3 regions of the Thioclava kandeliae genome follow, and region 2 is predicted to be linked to each of the others. Evidence: riboswitches for the same ligand, from Rfam matches in the RefSeq annotation. Region 2 holds a riboswitch; each other region holds the start of a gene.

Region 1 (7,568 bases), on a different contig from region 2:
GGGGTCATGGGTAACCATAAGAAGGGTGAAGCGGTGCTCTGCCGCAAGGGTGCGGGTCAGGGCCAGCATTTCGGATTTCAGAGCAGGACCCAAGGCCGAGAAGGCTTCATCCAGCAGCAGGAGCGGGCGTTTGCGCAAGAGTGCACGGGCCAGCGCTGCGCGGCTTTGCTGGCCGCCTGACAGCTCGGCGGGCCTGCGCGGACCGAGCCCCGCAAGCCCCGTGGCCTCGAGCACGGTCTCGATCCGCGCCCGGTCTGCGGCCGAGAGGTTCAGCCGCGGGGAGATGCCGAGACCGAGATTTTGCGCGATGGTGAGATGGGGAAAGAGGTTCTGGTCCTGAAAGAGGATCGAGAGCGGGCGTTTGCCCGTGGGCTGGGCGGCCAGATCCTGCCCCTGCCAGAGGATACGCCCGCTTTCGAGAGGGAATAGCCCCGCGATGGCGGCCAGCAGGGTGGATTTGCCCGCCCCCGACGGTCCGATCAGCGCCGTATGCTGGCCTGCCCCGATTGTGAGGTCGGCGCACAGGCTCCAGTCGTCCTGATGCAGGGTGATGTTATCGAGGGCCAGCATGATGTCCGATCCGGTCGAAAAGGGCGAAAAGCCCGAAGGTGAGGGTAAGAAGCAGGGTCGCGGCGGCGGCGGCCTGATCGAGGCGGTAGCTGCCCATCAGCTGGAAGATGGCCAAGGGCAGGGTGCGGGTCTGGCCATCGGAAAACAGCGTGATCACGCCGAGATCCCCCATCGAGAAAGCACAGGCAAGCCCCGCCGAAAAGCCCAGAGGGCGGGCGAGGCGCGGCAGGGTAAGGAACCGCAGCTTGGCTGCGCCGCCCATATCGAGCGATGTGGCGAGTCGGTCGTAATCGGCCTGAAGCGCGTGGATCTCGGGCAGGAGGAGGCGTGTGACGAAAGGCAGCGACAGGGTTGCGTTGACCACCAGCGTGACGGGGATCAGGAGGCTGGTGGGGGCGGCAAAGGGCTGGATCATCAGGAACAGCCCCGTGCCCAGCACCAGACCGGAGGCCGCAAGCGGCAACATGGCCGCGCCTTCCGTCCAGCGGTGGCGTGGTGCGTGAAGGGCGAGCGGCAGGGCCAATGCCAGCGTCAGTGCCGTGGATCCGAGCGCGATGGTGAGCGAGGTCAGCGCGGCCTGCCAGACCATCGGGGGCATCGTGGCCAGCGCGGGAAGCCCGCGCCAGAGGATCAGTGCGATGGGCAGGAGCAGGAACAGGGCCGAGGCCGCGATGACGGTTGCATCGGCCCATTGCGCTAAGCGGGTCGAGGGCGCGAAGAGGGCGGGCCGGTCGAGCCCTGCGCCGAAGGCCGCGGGGGCCGAGAGCTTTGCCCCTATGCCCACGGCCATCAGGCACAGGGCCACCTGCACCAGCGCGAGGCTGGCGGCGCGGCCTGTGTCATAGTCGAAACGGAAAGCCTGATAGATGGCCAGTTCGACCGTCGTGGCCGAGGGGCCACCGCCCAAAGTCAGTGCCACCGCGAAACTGCCCAGACAGACGAGGAAGATCGCCACGAACGCGCCGGGCAGGGTGGCGCGCAGCATCGGGCGTTCGAGATGGCGCCACATCGCGGCCCCGTCGAAATCGAGCGTGGCGGCAAGGCGCAGGCGCTCGGCGGGGATCGATTGCCAGCCCTGCAGCACCATGCGGGTCGCAAGCGGCAGGTTGAAGAACACATGGGCCAGAATGACCCCATGCGCGCCATAGATGGTGAGCGTGGGCAGGCCAATCCCTCCGAGCGCGTGATTGAGGAGCCCGCTGCGGCCGAAGACCGCCAGAAGCCCCAGAATGGCCGCGATCACCGGCAGGATGAAGGGCGCGCCGAGCGCGGTGATCAGCACAGTGCGCCCGACAAACCGCCGTCGCGCCAGCGCCCGCGCCAGCGGCACGGCCAGCGCACAGGAGATCAGCGCCGAGAGCGCCGCCTGCCAGAGGGTGAACCAGAGCGCCTGCAGGTCCGATCCGCGCAAAGCAGTGAGACCGCCCCCATGGAGGGCGGTCGCAAGGATCGGCCCGAGCACCAGAAGCACTGGCACCAGAGTCGCTCCGAAGGCGATCAGCGGAAGGCGGCGAGCCATTCGTCAAGCGCGGGCTGGCGCAGGGCCTCGGCCTCGTCTTCGCTATAGAAGATGGTCTTTGCAGGGCGCGGCAGGTCCGCGAATTCCTTGGGCAGGAAGCCGTCCTTGATGATGGCGGGATAGGACCAGTTCGCGGTGGCGATCATGCTTTGGAAATCATCCGAGAGCACATAATCCATGAATTTCTGTGCCAGTTCGGGATGTTTCGAGCTTTTCAGCTGGGCCACCAACTCGGCCATGAAATAATGGCCCTCGGGGAAGATGGCGGCGGCCTTGGTATCATCGTTCTCGGCGATGATGTGATAGGCGGGGGAGGTGGTGTAGCTCAGCACCATATCCACCTCGCCATCGGTAAAGAGACCATAGCTCTCCGACCAGCCGGGCGTCACGGTCAGCACCTTGGGCTTCAGCTTGGCCCAAGCCTCGGGTGCCTTATCGCCATAGACGGCCTTCACCCATAGCAGCAGAGCGAGCCCCGACACGGAGGAACGCGGGTCCTGAATGGCGATCTTCAGATCATCGGGGGCGTTGAGCAGATCATCGAATGATTTTGGCGGGGTCTTCAGCTTGGTCTTGTCGTAGATGAAGGCGGTTTCCGACCAGTTGAAGGGGACGAAGGTATCATCGGTCCATTTGATCGGCAGGGTCAGGCGCGAGTTATCCTCGTTCGAGGGCGCAAAGAGGCCGGTCTTGCGGGCGCGGGCGGTCTGGTCGGTATTGAGCCCGATCACGACATCCGCCTTGGTGTTCTTGCCCTCCAGCATGATGCGCGAGAGCACATCGCCCGCCACGAATTGCAGATCGCAGCCGCATTGCGCCTCGAAGCCTTTTTCGATCTGCGGGCCGGGGCCCCATTCCGAGGTGAAATAATCGGGCTCATAGACGGTCAGGACGGGTGTGTCCTCGGCCTGTGCAGTGGTTGCCATGCCTGCCAGAAAGGCCAAGCCAATAAGGGATCTTCTCATCTGTGCTCCTCCAGATCCGCAGGAAAGGAGGGCGCAATGGGTGCGTCCCGTGACCTTCCCTCCGCCGGTGCTAACCGGTTCAGGTTCGACGGGTTCGCCAATGGCATCTCAGCCGGATCACCGGCACCCCGAGGTTATGGGCCAGATATATTGCACGGGGCGCGTTCTCAGACAAGGTGTCGCGGGCGCGCGCCCCGTGCAGCGGTGTCAGTGCGGGCGGGCGTATTCGGCCAGCTCTGCCTCGGCGGCGGGGTCGATGCCCAGATCGTCATCGGCGGTGCCGGCAAGCGGGTTCTCGTAGGTCGCCATATCCAGCTGCCCCTCGGTCTTGGCCACGATTGTGGTGACCACAGCATCACCTGTGATGTTCACCGCAGTGCGGATCATATCCATCAGACGGTCAACGCCCAAGATCAGCGCGATGCCCTCGATCGGCAGGCCGACCTGACCCAGAACCATGGTCAGCATCACCAGACCCACACCCGGCACACCGGCGGTGCCGATGGAGGCCAGAACGGCCATGGCGATCACCGTCAGATAGCCGCCGAGCCCCAGATCGATGCCATAGACATTGGCAAGGAACACCGTGGCCACCCCCTGCATGATCGCGGTGCCGTCCATGTTGATGGTGGCGCCGAAGGGAATGCAGAAGGAGGCGACCGAGTTCTTGGCGCCCATGCGTTCCGTCACGCAGCGTAGCGTCACGGGGATGGTGGCATTGGAGGAGGCGGTCGAGAAGGCGAAGATCTGCGCGGGGCGGATCTTCTTCATGAAGGTGATGGGATTAAGCCCCGAGAAGACCTTGAGGATGATCATCAGCGTGACAAACAGATGCAGGAACAGCGCCCCCGTCAGGGTCAACACATAGGTCAGCACCGGCAGGAACAGGTCGATCCCCTGTTCGGCGAAGGTTTTGGTGATCAGGCAGAAGACGCCGATGGGGGCGAAGGCCATGACGATGGAGACGATCTTCATCATCACCTCGTTCATATATTCACAGCCCGCGACAAAGGCTTTGGATTTCTCGCCCAGCATCAGGACGGCCACGCCAAGGATGATCGTATAGAAGATGATCTGCAGCATCTCGCCGCTGGCGAATGCCTGCACCGGATTGGTGGGCACGATACCTGCAAAGACATCCCAGACCGAGGGGGCTTCCTTGGCGGTGACGCCCGAAGTATCCACGCCATCCATCGTGAACCCGTTGCCCGGTCCGACGATTTTGGCGATGAGGATCGCGATGGCAATCGCGATGGCGGTGGTCATGATATAGAGTGCGAAGCTCTTGCCGCCCACACGGCCCAGCACGCGGATATCACCGATGCCCGTGACCCCGCAGATGAGCGAGAAGAACACCAGAGGCACGACGAGCATCTTCAACGCATTGACGAACATCTTGCCGATCATCGCCAGAAGGCCGCCGGTAATATAGGTCGAGATAAAATCCGAGCCGATCTGGTTGAAAATCACACCCAATACGATGCCCGCTCCCATAGCGGTCATAATCTGTGTCGTCAGCGACATGCGTTTGCTGGCCATGCGCCTGATCTCCCTGTTGTGATGGGTCCAGTGTGGCGCGCGGCTCCCGTTCCGCGAGCGCCGAGTGACCCGTGAGCCTGCCTATCATGCGGGGTAACGCACAGATTGCCTAGAGGGGAAGCAGTTGCTACATCGGTGCCAGCCTTTTATGCAGGCTGGAATCGGGCTTTGATGCCCCCAAACCGGATCTGGCGCGTAATCAGGGAGCTGCCCCATGTCGTATAATACTTTCGGACATCTGTTCCGCGTCACCACTTGGGGCGAGAGCCATGGTCCCGCGCTCGGGGCCACCGTCGATGGTTGCCCGCCGGGCATCGAGATTTCGGAAGAGTTCATTCAGGTCTTTCTCGACCGTCGCCGTCCGGGGCAGTCGAAAGAGACCACCCAGCGCAAGGAAGCCGATGCCGTGCGCATCCTTTCGGGCGTTTTCGAGGGGAAAACCACCGGCACACCGATCCAGCTGATGATCGAGAATACCGACCAGCGCTCCAAGGATTATGGCGAGATCGCGCGCCAGTTCCGTCCCGGTCACGCCGATCTGGCCTATTTCCAGAAATACGGCATCCGTGATTACCGCGGCGGCGGACGTTCTTCGGCGCGCGAGACGGCGGCACGGGTCGCGGCAGGCGGTGTGGCGCAGGCCGTGCTGCGCCAGCTGGTGCCCGAGCTGAAGATCACCGGATACATGGTGCAGATGGGGGTGAAGCACATCAACCGCGCCCGTTTCGACGAGAGCCAGATCCTGAAGAATCCCTTCTTCATCCCCGATGCGGATGTGGTCGATGAATGGGCGGATTACCTGCAGGCGATCCGCAAGCAGCATTCCTCGGTCGGTGCCAAGATCGAGGTGACGGCCACGGGCGTGCCTGCAGGGCTCGGCGCGCCGATCTATGCCAAGATGGATACCGATCTGGCAGCGGCGATGATGTCGATCAACGCCGTGAAGGGCGTCGAGATCGGCGAGGGCATGGACGCGGCCAATCTGACCGGTATCGAGAATGCCGACGAGATCGTGATGGGCGAGAACGGGCCGGAATATCTGACCAACCATGCGGGCGGCATCCTTGGCGGGATCACCACCGGACAGCCGGTTATCGTGCGCTTCTCGGTCAAGCCGACCTCGTCGATCCTGACACCGCGCCAGTCTATCAACCTTGATGGCGAGGCCGTGGAAGTGGTGACCAAAGGCCGCCATGACCCCTGCGTGGGCATCCGCGCGGTGCCGGTGGCCGAGGCGATGGCCGCGTGCGTCATTCTCGACCATCTGCTGATGGATCGCGGTCAGACCGGTGGCCTGCGCGGTCGGATCGGCCGCTAGCATTTGCCCGGGACGCGGGCGCCTCGGTTCGCGCGAACCGAGGCTTTAGGTGCTGCAGAGCATGCTGTTTCGGGTGGCCGACTGACCGGATGTGCCACAGAAGAAGGCGGTTGTCCGCAGGCAGGGCGAATCTGCATGCGATTCGTGTCTGTCTTGCGGATGTGCATGGAAAGTAACCTTGCACATGGATCCCCTTTCCCCTCTAAACCGTTCTGTCTATATTGACGGAAAAAGGGTGTCCCATGTCGAATTCCTGTAAAGCGCCAGCTAAGGACGCATGTATCCGCCGCGGACGCAAGTTCGATCAGGTGCTGGAAGGCGCGCGCAAGGTGTTCCTGCGCGACGGGTTCGAGGGGGCTTCGGTCGATGACATCGCGCGCGAGGCGGGCGTCTCCAAGGCGACGCTTTATAGTTACGTGTCGGACAAACGGCTGCTCTTTCTTGTGTTTGCCCAGCAGGAATGCGCGATGCAGGCACAAGCCTCCATGTCTCCTGTAGAGGCGATGGATGCGCCGATCCGCGATGTCCTGACCAGCGCAGCGGAGGAGTTGACCGCCTATATGTTTTCCGATTTCGGCCGCGATATCTTCCGCGTCTGCGTTGCCGAGGCGGACCGTTTCCCCGAGGTCGGGCGGCGGTTTTATGAAACCGGTCATGTCGTCGTGTGCGAAAAGCTGGCGGGGCTGATGCGCCGCGGGGTCGAGCGGGGCGAGCTGGCGATAGAGGATTTCGACTTTGCAGCAGAGCAGTTTCTGGAACTGTGCAAAGCCAATCTCCATGCCAAGATCGTATTCGGCTGCCCCGAGGCGATCTCGGAAGCAGGCCGGCAGCGCACGATCAAAGAGGCGGTCGAGATGTTTCTCGCCCGCTACGGCACCGCTTGCCGGTGCCGCGAGACGTAATCAGGCGCGATCGCGCACCTGCAGGCTGTTGCCCTCGCCCTTTTTCACCTCGAAGCGCCCCGTCTGGCGCAGGAGATCCGACAGCTTTGCCGCGCCATAGGTGCGGGTATCGAAATCGGGATTGGCCTGCATGATGAACTGGCCGATCTGGCCTAGCGAATACCACTCCTCTTCCAGCCCGATCCGTTTCATGGCGGCAGCCACCAGCGGAATGGCCTCCTTGGCACCCGGTTTCTCGGGACGGGCAGGGCGCGGCGCGGCCTCGGCCTGCGGGTCTGCGGGTTGTTCCGGCTCGGGCGTGGTCTCGCCCAGATTCTCCACATAGATGAAGCGTTTGCAGGCATTGCGGAAGGCTTCGGGCGTCTTTTTCTCGCCGATGCCGAACACATCGAGCCCCTGTTCGCGGATTCGCTGTGCAAGGCGGGTGAAATCGCTATCGGACGAGACCAGCACAAAGCCATCGAACCGTCCCGAATGCAGGAAATCCATCGCCGCGATCACCAGCGCGATATCGGAGGCGTTCTTGCCCTTGGTATTGGCGAATTGCTGGTCGGCCACGAGGCCCAGCGTATTGGCCTTCTTGGCCCAGCCGCCCAGACGCTGGGCGGACCAGTCGCCATAGATACGGCGGACGCTGGCCTCACCCAGCCCCGAGATCTCCTCGAAGATCGCCTCGGCATGGGTGGCGGGCATGTTATCGGCGTCGATCAGGACACACAGGCGGGCGGTTCGTTGGTTCTCGGGCATGGCATCCT
Region 2 (7,568 bases):
GCCGGTCGAGAAGGCGTCCATCGGCACGCTTTTCCGCGCGCCCTTCCTGCGCAATTCCATTGCGATCTGGGTCACGTCCTTCATGGGGCTGATCCTTGTCTACGGCCTGAATACATGGTTGCCCAAGCTGATGGTCTCGGCGGGCTACAGCCTGACGGGTGGCCTGTGGCTGCTGCTGCTGCTGAATGCTGGCGCCGTGTGCGGGCTGTTGCTGGCCGGGCAGGTAGGCGACCGGATTGGCCTGAAAACCGCGGCCTTCACATGGTTCATCTGTGGCGCGGTGCTTCTGGCATTGCTGTCGGTCAAGATGCCGGGTGTGCTGCTTTATCCGGTTGTCTTTGTTACCGGCTGTTTCGTGTTTTCGGCGCAGGTGCTGGTTTATGCCTTCACCGCCGCCAATCACCCGCCGGGCATCCGGGCCACGGCGATCGGTATGTCTGCAGGTGTAGGCCGGATCGGCGCGATCCTCGGACCGCTGGCGGGCGGGATGCTGGTTTCGATGGGGATCGGTTACCCGTGGGGCTTCTATGCTTTTGCGCTGGTGGGCTTCCTCGGGGCACTGGCTCTGGCCTCGACCCGCGTGATGGGCAGCGACATCGTCGCCAAAACGGAGCCTGTACCGGACGATGTGGCCTCGCATAAGGCCTGACCTTCCAAAGGCGCGCTACGGCGCGCCTTTTTCTATCGGCAGGGCGGGGCCTGTATAATGCGCCCGCGGCCGGATCAGGCTGCCCGTCTCGATCTGTTCCAGCGCGTGGGCGAGCCAGCCCAGTGACCGCGCAATCGCGAATAGCGCAAAAGGCGCATCACCGGGCAACGCGCAATGATCGGCAAGTGCTGCGAGCGCCACATCGATTGTGGGCTCCTGACCGGTTCGCTCGCGCACATGAGCGATCAGGCCGGTGATCGCAGGGCTGGGACGGAAACAGCCCAGAAGGGCGCGCGCACGCGGATCGCCTTGGGGATAGAGCTTGTGACCAAACCCGGGCAACGGCTCGCCGGTGCTCATCCAGCGGTTCACGGCAGGGACGATCCCCAGATGCAGGGCATCTTCGAGCACGGCTTTCACCCGCAATGTCATATCCCCATGCAACGGGCCTGAAAGCGCGCCCAGCCCCGAGAGTGCCGCTGCCTCGAAGGAGGCCCCTGTCGAGGCGGTCACGCGGGCGGCAAAGGCGGAGCTGGTCAGCTCCTGATCGGCAAGCGAAACCAGCGTGCGGCGGATCAGGTCGGCCTTGTCGGCACAGTTCCATGCCTGAGCCAGCCGCAAGTGCAGGGGCGCGGGGCCCTGCGGAAGATCGGCGAAGTTTCCGGCCACCAGCCCGACGATCCGTGCCATGGTCCGGTGCCGCGCATCGCGCGAAAGACTGCCCGAGGGGATGGCATGGGCCGCCTCTGCCGCCAATGCCTGAAAAACCCGCGCACGACCGGCATTGCCCGGATATGAGGGTATTGCGGGGAATTCGGGCAGCCGGTCCATCGCCCAGAGGAGCCGCGCCGTCTCCTCCAGAGACGCCGACTCGGCCAATGTTCCGACATTGACCCCACGGTAATACAATCGGCCCTGCGCGGTGGTCGAGATCATCGTCGAGATGATAGGTTCGCCCCATGACATGGTACTTGTGGCGATACTTGCCCGCCCGCGCCCGCGGCTCCGACGGTTGAGAAGAGCCGAAATATCCTCGCCATTATAAAGGTTTCGCCCCGATGTCTCGGGGTCAGGGCGGACCGTGATCTGGCCACGGCTGACATAGGCGTAAAGCGTCTGCCGCCGAACCCCCAGCGCGTTGCTGGCTTCCTCTTGTGTCATCCAGTTTTTCATATTGACGATATTAATCAATGTTGACCCATGCTTGGCAAGGGCGCAGTTTATCTGCAATGAACGGGCAGGAGGGGACGCCCGGTTCGGAGGATGGTCCGCAGGATGGGACGCAGGTATGAGGATGCCTGCTTCCCGTAGCTTTTACGCTGCACCCTGCGGCCGGTTTGGAGAGCGGTCACATTGCGGGGCCGCACGGGAGGACATCAATGACGTATTCGAGCTCTACGGAGCACGTGGCCGTAGGCGCCGCGCGCCCGACGCATACCCGTTACTACATGCTGGGGTTGATCCTGTTTCTGGCGACGACCGCCTATGCCGACCGCTCGATCCTGTCGATCGCGGGCTCGGGCATCAAGGCGGAGTTCGGTCTCAGCCCGATGCAACTGGGTTATGTGTTATCGGCCTTCAGCTGGGCCTATGTGATCGGACAGATCCCGGGCGGGATGCTGCTGGATAAATTCGGCACCAAGATGATCTATGGCGTAGCACTGGTCCTGTGGTCCATCGCCACCTTCCTTGTGGGGTTGGTGGGCGAGGTGACCACCGAACTATCGGTTGCGCTGGGGCTCCTTTTCGTGCTGCGCTTCGCCTTGGGATTGATCGAGGCGCCGAGTTTTCCGGCGAATGCCCGTGTCGCGGTGATGTGGTTTCCGCGCGGGGAGCGGGGGCTTGCCACCTCGCTCTTTGCCTCGGCCTCCTATTTCGCGGTCGCGATCTATTCGCCGATCTCGGGCTGGCTGGTGCAGAGCTTCGGCTGGCCTGTGCCCTTCTTCACGCTGGGTGTGGTGGGGCTTCTGGCTGCGGTCGTGTGGTTCAAATTCATGAAGCCGCCGCGCGAGCATCGGGGCGTGAATGCCGCAGAGCTGGAGCTGATGGAAGCGGGCGGCGCGATGGTCGATATCGACAGCCAGCGCGAGCTGACCAACCGCCCCAAAGCCTCGGCGCGTATGTTCGGGCTGCTGCTGAGCAACCGCATGCTCTGGTGCGCCTATATCGGGCAATATTGCACCATCGCATTGAGCTATTTCTTCATCACATGGTTCCCGATCTATCTGGTGCAGGCGCGGGGCATGAACATCATGGAGGCGGGCTTTGCCACCATGCTTCCGGCCATCGCGGGCTTTATCGGCGGCATCACGGGCGGCTCGGTATCGGATGCGCTGATCCGCAATGGCTGGAGCGTGTCGCGGGGCCGCAAGACGCCCTATGTGCTGGGTATGCTGATCGGGTGTTCTATCGTTCTGGCGGCGTTCAGCAACTCCAACATCATGATCGTGGCGCTGATGGGGCTTGCCTTCTTCGGCAAGGGCATGGCCGCAGGCTCGGGCACATGGGCCGTGATCTCGGATACCGCGCCGCGTGAGGCTGTGGGTCTGGCCGGTGCGATCTTCAACTGCATCGGCAATGTGGGAGGCATTATCACCCCCATCGTCTTCGGTTACACCGTGCAGGTGACGGGCGGCTATACCGTGGGGCTCTATTTCGTGGCCGCGCATTGCCTTGTGGCAGCGATCCTCTTTGCCTTCGTGATGGGCCCGATCAAACGTGTCGAGAGCGGCGCGCAGGGCTGAGAGCATTTACAAAAGGGCCTGCGGGATGCTGCGGGCCCCTTCGTCCATGGAGATTATGATGACCAAACCTGTTGTGTTGAAAGCTGCCAAACTGCCACAGACCACCGGCGCCGAGCTGGAAGAGCTGTTTGATCTGCGCATTCTGCCGGAGAGGGATGCTGCGGCATGGCTTGCGCAAAACGGCAAGGGCGTGCGGGGGCTTGCGCTGCGTAAGACCATCGTGGATCAGGCGCTTCTCGATGCGCTGCCCGATCTGGAGGTTATCGCAAGCTATAGCGCGGGGCTCGACAATGTCGATGTGCCGGCCGTCAAGGCGCGTGGCATCAAACTCCTGAATACCTCGCATATTCTGGCCGAGGATGTGGCCAATGCCGCCCTCGGGCTGGCGCTGGCGGTCACCCGTGATCTGGTGCAGGCGGATGGCTTCGTGCGGGCAGGAAAATGGCCCGAGCAGCCGCAATACAAACTCGGACGTTCGATCTCGCAAATGGATGTGGGAATTGTCGGGCTCGGCACGATCGGCAAGGCGCTGGCGCGCAGGCTGGAGGCCATGGGGGCGCGCATCCATTATCAGGGCCCGAACCGCAAGCCCGTGGAGTATACCTATCATCCAAGCGCCCTATCACTGGCCGAGGCCTGCGATCTGGTGATCCTGACCTGTCCGCTGACCGAGGAGACGCGCCATTCCTTTGGCGCCGCAGAGATCGCGGCGCTGGGGCCGCGCGGGTTCCTCGTCAATGTGGCGCGGGGGCCGGTGGTCGATGAGGCCGCGCTTCTGGAGGCCATGGCCCGTGACGGGCTGGCGGGGGCTGCGCTTGATGTGTTCGAGCACGAGCCGCAGGTGCCGCAGGCCTTCATCGATGATCCGCGCCTGATCCTCACCCCGCATCTGGGCTCGGGCACCGAGGAGACCCGTCAGGCGATGGCCGATTATGTTGTCGATGCCCTAGCCGAACATTTCGGACAGAACAGTCCGCGGACCGCGCGCCCTCTGGCACAGGTCTGACCCCTTTCCCCGCCGCACTGGTCCATTTCGCGGCGGGGAAACCCGCAAGGCCCCCGCAGAGGCCCATTGACGCCGCCTCGATTTTCGGCAAGTCTGCACCCACGTCAGGGGAGTCCCGCCCAAGGGACTGAGAGGCTGATTGGAAGAAATTCCGGTGACGCGACCCTTTGAACCTGACCCAGTTGATGCTGGCGTAGGAAGACCGAAGGGCAATTCCGCATCCATGTCTCATGGGCGGTCCTTTCGGGCCGCTCTGGCCCATTTCCGGGTCAGCTGTGGCCTATTCCCTCGCAGTTTTTGGTTGGGTCTTTTCGTAAGAGGAGACCGACATGAAAGACATCATCCCGACCATCACCACAGGCGCGTTGATTGGTTCGCGCAAGGTGCATAAGGAAGGCAATATCCACGCGCTGCGCGTGCCCATGCGCGAGATCGAGATCTCGAATGAAGAGGCGCTCTGTGTCTATGACAGTTCGGGGCCCTATACCGATCCGGCCGCCCGGATCGACATCGCCAAAGGCCTGCCCGAGACCCGTGGCGGCTGGCTGCAGGCACGCGGCGAGATCGAGGAATACGAGGGCCGCGCCACTACCGATGCCGATAACGGTTTCGCCAAGGGCGACCGTCTGGTAGCGCCGTTCCCCGTGCTGCGCCCGCCGCTGCGGGCCGTGGGTGACCGCGCGGTGACGCAGCTGGCCTATGCGCGCGCAGGGATCATCACTCCCGAGATGGAGTTTGTGGCGATCCGCGAGAACGAGGGCCGTATGGCCGCCTATACGCGCGACGGTGACCCGATGGGCGCGACCCTCCCCGATCTGGTGACGCCCGAATTCGTGCGGACCGAGATTGCCGAGGGCCGCGCGATTATCCCCGCCAATATCAACCACCGCGAGCTGGAACCGATGATCATCGGGCGTAACTTCAAGGTGAAGATCAACGCCAATATCGGCAATTCGGCGGTGACCTCCTCGATGGAGGAAGAGGTCGAGAAGATGGTCTGGGCGATCCGCTGGGGCGGGGACACGGTGATGGACCTCTCGACGGGCCGCAATATCCACAATATCCGCGACTGGATCATCCGCAATTCGCCGGTTCCGATCGGCACGGTGCCTTTGTATCAGGCGCTCGAAAAGGTGGGCGGCGTGGCCGAGGATCTCACTTGGGAGATCTTCCGCGATACGCTGATCGAGCAGGCCGAGCAGGGGGTGGACTACTTCACCATCCATGCGGGCGTGCGTCTGCATATGATCCCGATGACCGCAAAGCGCGTCACCGGCATCGTCTCGCGCGGCGGCTCGATCATGGCGAAATGGTGCCTGCATCATCACCGCGAGAGCTTCCTCTACGAGCATTTCGACGAGATCTGCGATATCTGCCGCCGCTATGATGTGAGTTTCTCGCTGGGGGACGGCCTGCGCCCCGGTTCGATTGCCGATGCCAATGACGAGGCGCAATTCGCCGAGCTGCGCACGCTGGGGGAACTCACCAAGATCGCATGGGCCAAGGACTGTCAGGTGATGATCGAAGGGCCGGGCCATGTGGCCATGCACAAGATCAAGGCCAATATGGACGAGCAGCTCAAGCACTGCCACGAGGCGCCTTTCTACACGCTCGGACCGCTGACCACCGATATCGCACCGGGATATGACCATATTACCTCCGCCATTGGCGCCGCGATGATCGGTTGGTTCGGCACCGCGATGCTGTGCTATGTGACGCCGAAAGAGCATCTGGGCCTGCCCGACCGTGACGATGTGAAGACGGGCGTGATCACCTATAAGCTGGCCGCTCATGCGGCGGACCTTGCCAAGGGCCATCCGGGTGCGCAGCGGCGCGATGACGCGATCAGCCGTGCGCGCTTCGAGTTCCGCTGGGAGGACCAGTTCAATATCGGGCTCGATCCCGATACCGCGCGGTCCATGCATGACGAGACCATGCCGGCCGAGGCCCATAAGGTCGCGCATTTCTGCTCGATGTGCGGGCCGAAATTCTGTTCGATGAAGATCAGCCATGACATCCGCGCCGAGGCGCAGCGGCAGGAGGGCATGGACAAAATGGCCGAGAAATTCCGCGAGGGCGGGGCGCTCTATATCCCCGAGCCAAGCGAGGCCTGATCAACCCAAAGCTGCGGACGTGGAAATTATTTTGCGTCCGTAGCGCCCTGTTTGTAATATTGCTCTCGTTTTTATGACCGATGCGTAGGTTTTCTGTGCATCATCTCACCTTTGCCCGTCTTGCGAAGGGTTACGTTAGGCGCTAACGCTGCACGGACCCGAAGGGTAACAAGTGAAAAAGGGCGGCCTGTAAGGGCAGTGCGCGCCCGGACGAGACGCAGGAGACGTAAAATGGACTGGACGAAAGTGCTCGCACGCCGCGCGGGCCGGATGAAAGCCTCGGAGATCCGGGAGCTGCTGAAACTTCTCGACCAGCCCGATATCATTTCCTTCGCGGGCGGCATTCCCGACCCGACCCTGTTCCCGAGCACGGCCTATTCCGACGCCTTTGCCGCGACGATGGCCGATAATAACGGCCATGCGGCGCTGCAATATTCGGTCTCCGAAGGTTACCGTCCGCTGCGCGAATGGCTGGTGGGCGAGATGGAAAAGATCGGCGTGCCTTGCGCGGTCGATAATATCATGATCACCTCCGGCTCGCAGCAGGCGCTCGACTATCTTGGCAAGCTGATGCTGACCGAGAACGATACTGCCGCCGTGATGCGCCCGACCTATCTGGGGGCGCTCGGTGCGTTCAATGCCTATGAGCCGCGCTACATCCCGCTCGATCCGATGTCGAATATCGACCCCGAGACGCTGAAAGCCGAGGCCAAAGCCGCCGGCGGCGAGGTGAAGTTCGCCTATCTCTCGGCCGATTTCGCCAACCCCACCGGCGAGACCATCCCGCGCGAGGGCCGCGAGCGTGTGCTCGATCAGGCCGAGGCGCTCGATTGCGCGATCATCGAGGATGGCGCTTATCAGAACCTGCGCTTCGATGGCGAGGCGATCCCTCCGATTCTCGCACTCGATATCGAGCGTAAAGGCGGCATCGAGAATACCCGCACGATCTATTGCGGTTCCTTCTCGAAGACCCTGGCACCGGGCCTGCGTGTGGGCTGGGTCGTGGCGGCCAAGCCTGTGATCGACCGGTTGGTGCTGATGAAACAGGCCGCCGA
Region 3 (7,568 bases), on a different contig from region 2:
CGTCAGCGACCAGTCGATACGGGCGCGCCCGCCCGCCGTTGTATCGCCCGAAACCCCGCCATTGATAATCGTCACATCCTCGCCATGCGCATTCAGCCATGCCTGAAGCTGCGGCACCAGCCCTTCGCCATCGGGCAGGCCATAGCCTTGGGTCAGGCTATCGCCGAAAGCCAGCAGCGTTTTCTCGGCCGCCTGACCCTGCGCGGGCAGAGCGAGCAAGGCAAGCCCGAGGCCGAGGGCGGTAATTCGTTGGCTGGCGCGGTTGTGATATGTCGCGGGCTGCCTATCTTGAGGTTTACGGGGCAGCAAAGAACGGATGCGGGACAGGATGGACATGGCGGATAGTGTGCTTTCCATGAAGGGTGTGGAGCTGGAACTGGAGGGCAATGCGGGGCCTGTCTCGATCCTGAACGGAATTTCACTGGACGTCCAGCGCGGGCAAAGCCTTGGAATGACGGGACCTTCGGGGTCGGGGAAATCCTCGCTTCTGATGGTGATGGGCGGGCTCGAACGCGTCACATCGGGGTCTGTCTTGGCGCTCGGTCAGGATCTGGGCGCGATGAAGGAAGACGCTCTGGCACGCTTCCGTCGCAATCACATGGGGGTGGTGTTCCAGAATTTCCACCTGCTTCCCACGATGACCGCACTGGAAAACGTGGCGCTTCCTCTGGAGATCGCGGGGACGCGCGATGCCTTTGCCCGCGCCAAGGCTGAGCTGGAGGCCGTGGGGCTTTCCCACCGGATGCACCATCACCCGACAGAGCTATCGGGCGGCGAGCAGCAGCGTGTGGCGCTGGCCCGTGCGCTTGCCCCGCGCCCCGAGATCCTCTTGGCCGACGAGCCCACCGGCAATCTCGATGCCAAGACGGGGGCGCAAATCATGGACCTGCTGTTCGGGCTGCGCGACCATTATGGTGCCACGCTCATTCTGGTCACCCATGCTGCCGATCTGGCCGCGCGCTGTGACCGCGTGGTGGGTCTGCGCGACGGGACCGTTGTCTCGGATAGCCGCGCATGAGCGTGTCATGGACCATCGCGCGGCGCGAGCTGCGCAGCGGCTTGCGCGGCTTCCGCGTGTTTTTCCTGTGTCTGATGCTGGGAGTGGCGGCGATTGCCTCGGTGGGGCTGGTGCGCCATGCGATCCAGTCCGCGCTCCATGATCAGGGGGCGGCCCTTCTGGGGGGCGATGCGCAGCTGGAATTCACCTATCGCCGCGCCACGCCCCTTGAGCGCCAGTGGATCGAGGAGCGCGCCAGCCGCGTCTCCGAGGTAATCGATTTCCGCTCCATGCTGCGTCACGGCGAGGGGGACAGCTTGCAGACCGCGCTCATTCAGGTGAAGGGGGTCGATAGCGCCTATCCGCTTTACGGGACCGTCGAAACCGCGCCCGATCTGCCGCTGGATCAGCTCCGGACCCCGCAGGACGGGATCTATGGCGCCCTGATCGACCCCGTTCTGGCGGACCGGATGGGCTTGAAACCGGGCGATCGGGTCGAGATCGGCGGGGTGGCGTTCCGTATGCTGGCGCGGCTTGCCCGTGCGCCCGACGAGACAGGGGCGGGGATCACGCTCGGCCCGCCGGTGATCGTGGCCACGAAGGCGCTGGAGGGCTCGCGGCTCTTGGATGCGGGGGCACTTTTCGAGAGCGAATACCGCGTGGCGCTGCCCCAAGGCACCGATCTCGATGCGCTGAAGGCCGAGGCCCGCATCCGGTTCAAGGATGCGGGCATGAGCTGGAGCGATCGCAGGCGCGCCTCTCCGGGGGCGGACCGTTTTGTGACGCGACTGGGGAGTTTCCTTGTGCTGGTGGGGCTTGCGGGGCTGACCGTGGGCGGAGTCGGGATCTCGTCCTCGGTCTCGAGCTGGCTCGAACGCAAGGCCGCGACGGTGGCCACCCTGCGCGCCATCGGGGCTACGGGGCGCACGATCCGCTGGGTGTTCTACTGGCAGCTGATCGGGCTGACGGTGCTTGGCATCGTGGCGGGGCTTGCGCTGGCGAGCCTTCTGGTTCTGGGCTTTGGCGGGCTGATCGGGCGGGTCATGCCGATTCCCGTGGATTTGCGTCTGGCGCTTGGCCCGATGGCCGAGGCCGCGATGTATGGCGCGCTGGTCACCGCGATCTTCTCGCTCTGGCCGCTCTCGCGCCTGTCGCAGACGCGTGTGGCGCGCCTCTATCGCTCGCGTTCGCGGGGGCTGCCACCCTTGGGGATGCTGGCGCTGATCGCCGCGCTGCTGGCGGTGTTGGTGGGAGCGTCGATGGCGCTCTCTGGCCTGCCCTGGCTGGCGCTTGGCGCTTTGGGCGGTGTGGCTGGGGCGCTGGGCCTGCTGGCGCTGATGGGCTGGCTGACCAAACGCTTAGCGGCGCGGGTGCAGCGCGTGTTGCGCGGCCAACCTGCGCTGCGCGTAGCGCTTGCGGGGATCTCGGGGCCGGGGTCCGAGGCGCTGCCGGTGGTGCTGTCGCTGGGGCTGGGGTTGTCAGTGCTGTCGGCCATCGGGCAGGTGGATGCGGGGCTGCGCAACGCGATCGCCACCGATCTGCCGAAACAGGCACCGGCCTTCTTCCTGCTCGATATCCAGCCCGATCAGCTCGACCCTTTGAAGGCGCGGATGCAGGCCGATCCGCAGGTCGAGCGGGTCGAGACCACGCCCATGCTGCGCGGTGTGATCACGCAGATCAACGGCAAGCCCGCGCGTGAAGGACGCCCCGATCACTGGGTTCTGCGCGGCGACCGTGGCGTGACCTATGCTGCCACGCCCCGCGAGGAGGTGGTGGCGGGCAAGTTCTGGCCCGAGGATTATACCGGCGCCCCGCAGATCAGCTTTGCGGCCGAAGAGGCGAAAGAGATCGGGCTGAAACTGGGAGATACGCTCACGGTGAATATCCTTGGCCGCGATATCACCGCGCCGATCACCTCCTTCCGGAATGTCGATTTCTCGACGGCTGGGATCGGGTTCGTGATCACCTTCAACCCTTCGGCGCTGGCAGGCGCACCGCATACCCATCTGGCCACACTCTATGCCCCCGAGACAGCCGAGCCCGAGATCCTGCGCACGCTTGCGCAGGCCTTCCCCAATGTCACTGCTGTGCCCGTGCGCGAGGCGATCGGGCGCCTGACCGAGGCGCTGCAGGCGATTGCGCGGGCCACCTCTCTGGCGGCAAGTGTGACGCTGGTTACGGGGGTGATCGTGCTGATCGGGGCCTCGGCCTCGGGCGAGGCGCGCCGCGCATGGGAAGCGGCATTGCTGAAGACACTGGGCGCCAGCCGGACCCGTATCCTGACGGCGTTCCTTTTGCGCGCGCTCATCCTCGGCGGCGTCGCGGGGCTGGTGGCCGTGGGGGCAGGGGCCTTGGCCGGATGGGCGGTGCTCACCCGCGTCATGGATCTGGGCTATGCAATGGCTTGGGGGCCGGCGCTGGCGATCCTGTTCACCGGCATGCTGGCGGCACTCCTGTCGGATCTGTTCTTCGTGATCCGTCCGCTGCGGGTGCGTCCGGCCCGCATCCTGCGGCAGGCCGACTGAACGGGCTAACCGAAGGGGCGCATCGATCCCCCTTGTGCTGGACCGGCCAGAGGTCTAGCCTGACACCAAATCCGTTGGGGTGCCCGCAAGGGCTGAGAGGCGATAGCTAACCCATCGAACCTGATCCGGCTCATACCGGCGTAGGAAACGGAACCGAAGCGATGGGTGCAGTCTCTCTGCGCCCCCTTTCTCCGCCCGCGCCCTTGTGCCGGTGACTTTGGAGGAGGGGATATGGTCGCAAGACTTCTGATTATTGCAGGCTCCGATTCGGGCGGCGGTGCGGGGCTTCAAGCCGATATGAAGGCGGCTTCGGCGCTCGGGGTCTATGCGATGACTGCGGTCACGGCTGTCACCGCGCAGAACACGCGCGGTGTGAGCGCCGTGGCGCTGATGACGCCCGAGATGCTGCGCGCCCAGATCCGTGCCTGTCTGGAGGATATCGGCGCGGATGCGGTGAAAATCGGCATGCTCGGCTCGGCGGATCTGGTGCGGGTGGTGGCCGAGGAACTTGCGGGCTTTGCAGGCCCTGTGGTGCTTGATCCGGTGATGATCGCCAAATCCGGTGATGCGCTTCTGGCAGAGGAGGCGGTGGCCGCGCTGACCACCCAGCTCCTGCCAAGGGCGACGCTCCTGACCCCCAACCTGCCCGAAGCCGCTTGTCTCTTGGGCCTGCCCGAAGCGCAGGAGGCCGATGAGGCACAGGCCCGCGCGCTTCAGGCGCTGGGGCCCGGGGCCGTTCTCCTGAAGGGTGGTCATGCGGCGGGCGAGGTCTGTACCGACCTGCTGCTGGCGGATGCGGCCTATCGTTTCACCGCGCCGCGCATCGCCACCCGCAATGCCCATGGCACGGGCTGTTCGCTGGCCTCTGCGGTGGCGGCGGGGCTGGCCTCGGGGAGGCCGCTGCCTGAGGCGGTGGCGCGCGCCCATGACTGGCTGCAGGGCGCGATCCGTGCGGCCGACAGCCTGCAGATCGGGCAGGGCCATGGGCCGGTGCATCATTTCCACGGGATCTGGTCCGAGGAGGCACTGGTATGAGCGTTGATTTCACCATTCTTGGCGCGGGGGTTGCGGGGCTTGCCACCGCGCATGAGCTGGTCGCGCGTGGTGCGCGGGTGCAGGTCATCGACCCCAATGGCGCGGCTGGTCCGCATGGCTGCAGCTGGTGGGCGGGCGGCATGCTGGCGCCGCATTGCGAAAGCGAGATCAGCGAAGAGGTGATCGTGCGCCATGGTCTGGCGGCGGCCGATTGGTGGGCGCGGGCAGGCGTGCCGGTGACCCGTCGCGGCACGCTGGTGGTCACACTGGCCCGCGACCGGCGCGAGCTGGACCGTTTCGCGCGGCGCACCGACGGGCATCGCTGGCTGGAGGGCGCGGAGATCGCCGCGCTGGAGCCCGATCTGGCCGAGCGCCACGCCCGCGCGCTGTTTTTTGACACCGAGGCCCATATCGATCCGCGTATCGCATTGCGCGGTCTGCGCGACGGGCTGGCGGCGAAGGGGGTCGAGATCCTGCCCGATGCCCCGCATCTGGGGCGGCTCGTGGATTGTCGCGGGCTGGCGGCGCGGGATCTACTGCCCGATCTGCGCGGCGTGCGGGGCGAGATGGTGGTGCTGCGCTGTCCGCAGATCACGCTCAGCCGACCGGTGCGGCTGCTGCATCCGCGCTATCCACTCTATATCGTGCCGCGCGGCGACGGGGTTTTCATGCTTGGCGCCTCTCAACTCGAGGGCGACAGCCGTGGGCCCTCGACCCTGCGCTCCACCGTGGAGCTGCTGAATGCGGCCTTCGCGCTGCATCCCGGTTTTGCCGAGGCCGAGGTGCTGGAACTGGGCGCCGATGCCCGCCCTGCATTTGCCGATAACATCCCCCGCGTGGTGGCCGCGCGAGAGCGCACCCATGTCAACGGGCTCTACCGTCATGGCTATCTGATGTCGCCCGCTTTGGCGGTGACGGCGGCCGATTACCTGATGGAAGGCACCATATCCGAACTGTGCAAGGAGGCCGCATGCGCCTGATCGTCAACGGAACGCCAACCGAGGCGGAAGCAGCTACTCTGGCCGAGGCCCTGATGGCTCTGGGCTATGGCGAGGCGAAAGTCGCCACAGCCGTCAACGAGGTCTTTGTGGCCTCTGCCGCCCGCGCGGGCCACGCGCTGCGCGAGGGCGACCGTCTGGAAATTCTCGCACCCCGTCAGGGAGGGTAACATGCCTGTTTTCTATGGCACCGAAATCGCATCGCGGCTGATGCTGGGCACCTCGCAATATCCCAGCCCCGTGGATCTGTCGCAGGCCTTCGAACGCTCGGGGGCGGGGGTGGCGACCGTCTCCCTGCGCCGCGAGAGCGCGGGCAGTGGCACGGGCGCGGGCTTCTGGGATCTGATCCGCGGGCTGGCGGTGCCGGTCCTGCCCAACACCGCTGGCTGCCATTCGGTGAAGGAGGCGGTGACCACCGCCCATATGGCGCGCGAGGTCTTTGACACCGACTGGATCAAGCTGGAGGTGATCGGCCATCCCGATACGCTCCAGCCCGATCCTTTCGGCCTTGTGGAAGCCACGCGCATTCTGGCGGAGGACGGGTTCAAGGTGTTTCCCTATACCACCGAGGATGGTGTCCTGGGGGGGCGGCTTCTGGAGGCGGGGGCCGAGGTCCTGATGCCATGGGGGGCGCCTATCGGCACGGGGCTCGGGGTGAACAATCCCTACGGGCTGCGAACCCTGCGCGCGCAATTCCCTGATGTGCCGATGATCATCGATGCGGGGCTGGGGCTGCCCAGCCATGCCGCGCAGGCGATGGAGATGGGCTTTGATGCAGTGCTTCTGAATACGGCAGTGGCCAAGGCCGGAGACCCTGCAGCCATGGCCGAAGGCTTTGCCCGCGCGCTCGAGGCAGGGCGGCTGGCCTATGAGGCCGACCCGATGGAGCCGCGCGATATGGCCCAGCCCTCGACGCCGGTGATCGGCATGGCGGTGCTGGCATGATCCCGCGGTTCTATCCGATCTTCGACCATCCCGACTGGCTGCGCCGCGCGCTGCCCTTGGGGGTGAAATTCGTCCAGCTGCGGATCAAGGACCAGCCGCAGGACCGCCTGCGCGAGATGCTGGCTGAGGGCCGCGATCTGTGCCGTGCGCATGGGGCGCAGCTGGTGGTGAATGACCATTGGCAGTTGGCGATCGAGCTGGGTTTTGACTGGCTGCATCTGGGGCAGGAGGATCTGGAGAGTGCCGATCTGATGGCGATCCGTGGCGCGGGGCTGAAGCTGGGCGTCTCCACCCATGACGAGGCCGAGCTGGATCGTGCCCTGACGGTGATCCCCGATTATATCGCGCTGGGGCCTGTCTGGCCGACGATCCTGAAGAAGATGAAATGGCATCAGCAGGGCGTGGAGAAGCTGACCGAGTGGAAGCGGCTCTGCGCAGGGGTGCCCTTGGTGGCGATTGGCGGGTTGTCGGTGGAACGCGCGCCCTTGGCCCTTGCGGCAGGGGCCGATTGCGTGTCGGTGGTGACCGATATCACGCTGAACGCTGACCCCGAGGCGCGGATCGGACAATGGCTGGAGGCCACCGCATGACCCGCTATGCCCGCCAGAGCGCTATTCTGGGTGCGGCCTCGGACCGTTTGCAAAAGGCGCGGGTGCTGGTTGTGGGGGCCGGTGGATTGGCAGCCCCCGTGCTGCAATATCTGGTCGGGGCGGGCGTGGGCCATATCCGTCTGATGGATGCGGATCGGGTGAGCCTGTCGAACCTGCACCGCCAGACGCTGTTCCGTGAGGGGGATCTGGGCGCGCTCAAGGTGGAGGCCGCTGCCCGCCATATGGCTGCGCTCAATGGGGAGGTGCGGATCGCGCCGCAGGCTGAGGCGCTGAGCCCCGCCAATGTGGCGCAGGCGGTGGAAGGCTGCGATCTGGTGCTTGATTGCGCCGATAGTTTTGCGGTCAGCTATATCCTCTCGGATCAGTGTCTTGCGCGGCGCATCCCGCTGATTTCGGCCTCTGTGGTCGAAAGTGCAGGCTATGTGGGGGGCTTTTGTGCGGGGGCGCCTTCGCTCAG

Evidence for each region. A riboswitch is a leader RNA that binds a small molecule or an ion and turns the genes downstream of it on or off. The one in region 2 is predicted to bind thiamine pyrophosphate.
Region 1: it holds a riboswitch for thiamine pyrophosphate, as region 2 does, so the genes downstream of both, thiB (thiamine ABC transporter substrate binding subunit) here and thiC (phosphomethylpyrimidine synthase ThiC) in region 2, are expected to answer to the same signal.
Region 3: it holds a riboswitch for thiamine pyrophosphate, as region 2 does, so the genes downstream of both, thiD (bifunctional hydroxymethylpyrimidine kinase/phosphomethylpyrimidine kinase) here and thiC (phosphomethylpyrimidine synthase ThiC) in region 2, are expected to answer to the same signal.

What each region holds. Positions count from the first base shown of each region.
Region 1 covers NZ_JAYWLC010000005.1:141,630-149,197, reverse strand. The annotation lists gene VSX56_RS08455 (thiamine ABC transporter ATP-binding protein) at 1-570, opposite strand, end outside; gene VSX56_RS08450 (thiamine/thiamine pyrophosphate ABC transporter permease ThiP) at 554-2,089, opposite strand; gene thiB (thiamine ABC transporter substrate binding subunit) at 2,068-3,054, opposite strand; TPP riboswitch at 3,094-3,195, opposite strand; gene VSX56_RS08440 (dicarboxylate/amino acid:cation symporter) at 3,262-4,593, opposite strand; gene aroC (chorismate synthase) at 4,808-5,911, shown strand; gene VSX56_RS08430 (TetR/AcrR family transcriptional regulator) at 6,154-6,813, shown strand; gene VSX56_RS08425 (NYN domain-containing protein) at 6,814-7,560, opposite strand.
Region 2 covers NZ_JAYWLC010000003.1:281,312-288,879, reverse strand. The annotation lists gene VSX56_RS05940 (MFS transporter) at 1-649, shown strand, start outside; gene VSX56_RS05935 (citrate synthase) at 665-1,810, opposite strand; gene VSX56_RS05930 (MFS transporter) at 2,029-3,393, shown strand; gene VSX56_RS05925 (2-hydroxyacid dehydrogenase) at 3,452-4,399, shown strand; TPP riboswitch at 4,496-4,616, shown strand; gene thiC (phosphomethylpyrimidine synthase ThiC) at 4,729-6,513, shown strand; gene VSX56_RS05915 (aminotransferase-like domain-containing protein) at 6,745-7,568, shown strand, end outside.
Region 3 covers NZ_JAYWLC010000005.1:182,212-189,779, reverse strand. The annotation lists gene VSX56_RS08665 (arylesterase) at 1-219, opposite strand, end outside; gene VSX56_RS08660 (ABC transporter ATP-binding protein) at 335-1,018, shown strand; gene VSX56_RS08655 (ABC transporter permease) at 1,015-3,522, shown strand; TPP riboswitch at 3,588-3,686, shown strand; gene thiD (bifunctional hydroxymethylpyrimidine kinase/phosphomethylpyrimidine kinase) at 3,754-4,557, shown strand; gene VSX56_RS08645 (FAD-dependent oxidoreductase) at 4,554-5,537, shown strand; gene thiS (sulfur carrier protein ThiS) at 5,528-5,725, shown strand; gene VSX56_RS08635 (thiazole synthase) at 5,727-6,500, shown strand; gene VSX56_RS08630 (thiamine phosphate synthase) at 6,497-7,090, shown strand; gene VSX56_RS08625 (ThiF family adenylyltransferase) at 7,087-7,568, shown strand, end outside.